Linked DNA regions of Pseudoxanthobacter soli DSM 19599. The protein of the gene in region 1 interacts with the protein of each later gene in a pairwise test. Links are inferred from orthologs where the notes say so. Each region holds a gene or a part of one and is shown in the gene's direction. Other genes may lie near its edges.

Evidence for each region. Proteins that work in one complex are often made in the same cells at the same time.
Region 2: the proteins of parE (region 1) and BUF17_RS15730 interact in binary tests that used the Escherichia coli proteins (3 or more experiments, as listed by UniProt). The link is inferred for Pseudoxanthobacter soli DSM 19599 from one-to-one orthologs.

The regions. Positions count from the first base shown.
Region 1 is NZ_FRXO01000001.1:355,208-358,169, reverse strand. What follows is about bases 22-2,912. They hold parE (DNA topoisomerase IV subunit B), read left to right. Parts: upstream 22-377; coding sequence 378-2,447; downstream 2,448-2,912. Other genes in these bases: BUF17_RS01525 (glutathione S-transferase family protein), read left to right, coding at 2,505-2,912. Also shown: more of BUF17_RS01525, read left to right, coding at 2,913-2,962. UniProt on the Escherichia coli protein: Topoisomerase IV is essential for chromosome segregation; it is the principal protein responsible for decatenating newly replicated chromosomes. It relaxes supercoiled DNA.
Region 2 is NZ_FRXO01000006.1:211,296-214,342, reverse strand. The notes cover bases 28-3,003. They hold BUF17_RS15730 (dihydroxyacetone kinase subunit DhaK), read left to right. Parts: upstream 28-1,002; coding sequence 1,003-2,004; downstream 2,005-3,003. Other genes in these bases: BUF17_RS15725 (autotransporter outer membrane beta-barrel domain-containing protein), read left to right, coding at 2,841-3,003; BUF17_RS15735 (hypothetical protein), read left to right, coding at 529-939; BUF17_RS15740 (putative PEP-binding protein), read left to right, coding at 28-525. Also shown: more of BUF17_RS15740, read left to right, coding at 1-27; more of BUF17_RS15725, read left to right, coding at 3,004-3,047. UniProt on the Escherichia coli protein: Dihydroxyacetone binding subunit of the dihydroxyacetone kinase, which is responsible for the phosphoenolpyruvate (PEP)-dependent phosphorylation of dihydroxyacetone via a phosphoryl group transfer from DhaL-ATP.

The DNA.
Region 1 (2,962 bases):
AGCCCGCAGACGTGCCGGGGCGATTCCGCCGCTTCCCGCATCCCGTTCCGCAGCCCGCTCCGCCGCGCCCCGCCCCCGCCGGGCACACGCCGACAACGAGTCGCTTCGCGAGAGGGCGCTTCCGGCCTATAAGGCGAGAAGGCTCGAATCCGCCTTTCGGACTGCCCCGCGGCGGAACAGGTCGGGAACGAGGCTCGCGCTCGCCCCTGCGGCCATGGCAAACTGAACCGGCGGTCCCATGCCCGATTCGCACTTCCCGCGATTCGGGTGCGGATGAGTTGGGGCGCAGGAAATTCCAGCGCCGTCGGTATTCCGGCGCATACGCCAATGTCGCCTGCGGGGCGCCTGCATCAACGATTGGGACTTTCGAAACGACCATGAACGACGAGGATCTCTTCGCCGCACCGGCGCCCACTCCGGCACCGCGGGCCGCCGAGGCCGAACCTGCTCCGGCCCGGCGCGCCGAACGCCGCGCCGCCGGCGCGGAGGCGGCTCGCCAGCGCCAGGCGGCCGGAGAGGCCGGCTACACCGCAGCGGACATCGAGGTCCTCGAAGGACTGGAGCCGGTGCGGCGCCGGCCGGGCATGTATATCGGCGGCACCGACTCCAAGGCGCTGCATCACCTCTTCGCCGAAGTGATCGACAACTCCATGGACGAGGCCGTCGCCGGCCACGCCACCTGGATCGAGGTTGAGGTCGGTTCTGACGGCTCCCTTGCCGTTACCGACAACGGGCGCGGCATTCCCGTCGATCCGCATCCGCGCTTTCCCGACCGCTCGGCGCTCGAGGTCATCATGACCACGCTTCATGCCGGCGGAAAGTTCGATTCCAAGGTCTATGAAACCTCCGGCGGCCTGCATGGCGTCGGCGTCTCGGTGGTCAACGCGCTGTCGGTGCGCCTCGATGTCGAGGTGGCACGCGGGCGGCGTCTCTATCGCCAGAGCTTTTCCCGCGGCAAGGCCGTCGGCCCGCTCGTCGAGGCCGGGGAAGTGATGAACCGGCGCGGCACCACGGTGCGATTCCTGCCCGACCCGGAGATCTTCGGCGCCGATGCGCACTTCCAGCCGTCGCGGCTGTTCGCGATGGCCCGCTCCAAGGCCTATCTGTTCGCGGGCGTCGAGATCCGCTGGCGGTGTGCCCTGGACCGCATCGAACCGGCCCATCCTGTCCCGACGGAGGCGACCTTCCGCTTTCCCGGCGGTCTCGCCGACTATCTCGGCGATCGCCTGACCGGGATCGACCGGGTGGTCGACACCACGTTCGCAGGCCGCACCGGCCGCTCCGGCGGCCACGGTGCGGTGGAATGGGCCGTTGCGTTCGTCGAGGACGACGGCTTCGTCCAGTCCTATTGCAACACCATCCCGACCGTCGACGGCGGCACCCATGAGCAGGGGCTGCGCACCGCCCTGATCAAGGGCATCAAGACCCACGCCGAACGCACGCAGAACAAGCGCGCCGCCAACATCACCACGGAGGACGTCGGCACCTCCATCGGCGCCCTGCTCGCCGTCTTCATCCGCGAGCCGGAATTCGTCGGCCAGACCAAGGAGAAACTGGCAACCGTCGATGCCGCCCGCATCGTGGAGGGCGCGGTGCGCGACGCGTTCGAGCACTGGCTGGTGGCCGACCCGCAGCGTGCCACGGCGTTGATCGACCGGATCGCCGACAAGGCCGAGGACCGCATCCGCCGCCGCCAGGAGAAGGAAGTCGCCCGCCGTTCGCCGACGCGCCGCCTGCGACTGCCGGGCAAGCTCGCAGACTGCACGACAAACGCCGCCAGCGGCACCGAGATCTTCATCGTCGAGGGCGACTCGGCCGGCGGCTCGGCCAAGCAGGCGCGCAACCGCTCCAACCAGGCGATCCTGCCGCTGCGCGGCAAGATCCTCAACGTCGCCAGCGCCGGTCGCGACAAGCTCGGCGCCAACCAGCAGCTTTCCGATCTTATCACCGCGCTCGGCTGCGGCACCCGCTCGGCCTATCGCGAGACGGACCTCCGCTATGAGCGCGTGATCCTGATGACGGACGCCGACGTGGACGGCGCCCACATCGCCTCGCTGCTCGTCACGTTCTTCTATCGCGAGATGCCGGAACTGATCCGCAACGGGCATCTGTTCCTGGCGGCTCCGCCGCTCTACCGGCTCACCCAGGGCGCCCGGACCCTCTATGCCCGCGACGATGCCGAGCGCGAGCACATGATCGCCAACGTGTTCGACAAGCGCGGCAAGGTCGACATCGGCCGGTTCAAGGGTCTCGGCGAGATGCTGCCGCATCAGTTGCGCGAGACGACGATGGATCCGAAGACCCGTACGCTGCTCCGGGTCGAGGTCGACGCCGAGAATCCTGCCGAAACCGTTGCCGCGGTCGAGCGCCTGATGGGCACGAGCGCCGAGGCGCGGTTCCGTTTCATCCAGGAACACGCCCAGTTCGCCCACGATCTCGATATCTGATCCGGTGTGCCGGCTCTCCGCCGCCGCACCTCCTGCGCTTCAAGAAAGTCTTGCGACATGCTCCTGATCGGCCAGTTCGATTCCCCGTTCGTCCGCCGCATCGGCATCACGCTCGAACTCTACGGGATCGCCTACGATCACAGCCCGCTCTCGGTGTTCCGCAACGCGGACGAACTCGCGCGCTACAACCCGTTGCGGCGGGTCCCGACGCTCGTGCTCGACGACGGCGAGGTGCTGATCGAAAGCGCGGCCATCGCCGACTATCTCGACGAGCGCGTCGGTCCCGAAGCGGCGATGATTGCCCCCTCCGGGCCGGAACGTCGGAAAGCCCTGAAGATCGTGTCGCTTTCGACCGGGCTTTCGGACAAGGCCGTGGCGCTGATCTACGAGCGCGTGCTGCACGAGACGACGTCGCAGGTTTGGATCGAGCGCTGCCGCGGCCAGGTGGCCGCGGTGCTCGATGCCCTCGAAGCCGAACGCGCCGCCCGGACCGGGCCGTTCCTGTTCGGAGAGAA
Region 2 (3,047 bases), on another replicon or contig:
GCCGCGCTCGGCGACGTCCGCGTGCTCCTTCCCATGGTCACGCTGCCGGAGGAGGTCGCGGCGATGGAAGGGCTGTTCGACGATGAGGCGGCCCGTCTCGCCCGGGCCGGCACCGCCTTCCGCCGCCCGCCGCTCGGCATCATGGTCGAGGTGCCGGCGGTCGCACTGACGCTGGACCTGTTCGACCGGGCGGCCTTCTTTTCGGTTGGGACCAACGACCTGATGCAGTATCTGTCGGCGGCGTCGCGGGACGACCCGGCGGTGGCCCACCTGAACGCGCGCTCCGGGATCGCGCTGTTCCGCCTCTTGGACCGGATCCGCGCCGATGCCGATGCGCTCGGCAAGCCGGTGTCGGTCTGCGGCGACCTCGCCGGCGATCCGGACGGCCTCGCCCGCCTGATCGGGATCGGCTTCCGGGAAGTCTCGGTCGTGCGCGGTCGGCTGGCGGCAATGCGCGCTCATTTGCACGGCCTGAGCGGCGCATCGGCGCTCGTAAACCGCGCATCGGCGCGCACGAAAGGCTAGTGCATGGCGCGGGAACCTATCGACGAAGCGGTGATCGCGTACAAGACGCTTTTGGCCGACATCCTCGACAACCGCCCGTCCGGCACCCGCCAGAGGCTCGCGACGGCGCTCGGCAAGCACCGCAGCTTCGTCACCCAGGTGACGAGCCCGGCCTACGACACCCCCCTGCCCGCCCGCCACCTGCCGACCATCTTCCGCGTCTGCCATTTCAGCCCGGCCGAGCAGGAGCGCTTTCTGGTGGTCTATCAGTCGGCCCATCCCGGACGGTTGCCGGATGCGGGCGGCGGGGAGAAACTGCGTCCGCTGACGCTGATGGCGCCGGATTTCGGTGACGACAAGAAAAACCGCCGGTTTGACGACGCCATCGCCGAACTGGTGCAGAAAATGGCCGCCCTGGTGAACGGAGAGGAGTGACGTGTCCGCCCCGACATCATCGCCATGCCGCTGCTTCTTCTCATCCGTCCGGAATCCGGTGAGATGAAGCGGATCATGAATGCGCCCGAAAGCTTCGTGGCCGAAAGCCTCGCCGGGCTCGTGCGGGCGCACGAGGCGCTGGTGGCCTTCGGCAGCGATCGCAAATTCGTGCGGCGGCGCCATCTGACGCCGGGCAAGGTGGCGCTGATCGCCGGAGGCGGAGCCGGCCACGAGCCGATGCACTCCGGCTTCGTCGGGCGCGGAATGCTCGATGCCGCCTGCACCGGCCACGTCTTCACCTCGCCCACGCCGGACCAGATCGTCGCCGCCATGGACGAGACCGATACCGGCGCCGGCTGTCTGCTGATCGTGAAGAACTTCGACGGCGACGTCATGAACTTCGAGATGGCGGCCGAGATGGCCTCCGGCCGTCACGCCATCGAGATGGTCGTCGTCGAGGACGATGCCGCGACCGGGGCCGGGGTGCGCAGCCGTGGCCGGCGGGGCATGGCGGGAACCATGATCGTCGAGAAGCTCATCGGCGCCGCTGCCGAGCGGGGCGCCGGCCTCGCCGATCTGAGGGCGCTCGGTGAAAACCTCAACCGCCGCATCCGCTCGATGGGCGTGGCGCTCCGGGGCGTGACGGTTCCCAACAATCCGCGCGAAACCTTCTCCCTCGGTCCGGACGAGATGGAGATCGGGATCGGCATCCACGGCGAGCCGGGGCTGCAGCGGGCACGTTTCACCAGCGCCGACGAGATCGTGCGCGTGCTGGGCGAGCGCATTCTGGCGGAAATCCGGGCGGAAATGGCGCTCGGCGTCCGAGGGCGGCCGCTGCTTCTCGTCAACGGCTTCGGCGGCACGCCGCCGATCGAACTCTATCTCGCGCAGGGCATCGCGCACCGGTTCTTCGAGGAAAACGGCATCATGCCGGAGCGGTCGCTGACGGGAACCTTCGTGACATCGCTCGACATGGCAGGGATGTCGATCACACTGGCCCTTCTGGACGACGCGCAGGTCGAACTGTGGACCGCGCCGGTGGAAACCCCCGGCCTGCGCTGGTAGCCCCGCCGAGCCGGCCACATCGGCTCGCCTTTGCGGCGATCCCAGGCTCGTTTCCAGGAACCGGCCGCTACGCCGTCGCCATTCTACCGGTGGCTCGGAGTCCTGTGATACTCGCCAGGGGTGTATTCGTGCATTATAGCGCGCTCCGCGGACGTGAAGTTTCGCTCAATGTTCGAATGGCTCGCGACCGATGGAAATGACCTCTGTCTCGTGAGTCCTGGAGGCATGTCTTTATTCGACGTGTCGCAGTTTTAATCTTTTACGACTGATTCTTTCATTTTATTTCATTGTCGCTGGCCAGCCCTGTCCTGTAGAGCAGAGGCTGGAACTTTGATGCCGGGCGCGCGGGGGCGTGCAGGTCCGGCAATGCGGGGGTCAGAATGTTCGTAAAGAGTGAGTGGTCGCCGCGCGCGGGCGGCGGGGCAGCGCGTTCGGAAAACGAGGCCGGCCGTATCACGCGCCGGTCCCGCATGCGGCGTGGGGGCGCCGCCATGCTGCTCGGCGGGTCGAGCCTTCTGGCCGTTCTTGCGGGTACCGGCGTCCAGGCTGTCGCCGGAGAAAGGGGATACGTTATCCGGGACAACACGCCCAGCCCGAGCGGCCGCGATGGCGATGTTGAAGCTCCGTCCTGGTTTGCGATCTGGGTTCTTGGAGAAACGAAGTCCACCGTCAAAGCTTATCCGCTTGATGGAAGTCCAGGCCGCAGTATCAAGTATGAGAACATCTACAACAGCAATAATACAGGCTGGAGTACGCAGGATTTAATCGGAACGACGTGGAGGAGCCTCGGTTACGACAAGCTCTGGGGTGCGATCGCGTCTCCCAGTGGCGTTGTTGTGCTCGGTTCCGTCGGTGGCCGAGGCGGCGACGGATCGAAGACCTCTCTCGATTCAGAGAAGGACTACGACCTGCAATACCAGAACGGCGCCAACGGCGGACGTGGCGGCGATGTCAGTTTCACCCAGACCACGGTTCTGCCCGCAAAGACCGCGCTCTGGCTTCAGGCCAGCGGAACCGGCAAGGACAACGGCGCCGTAATTCAA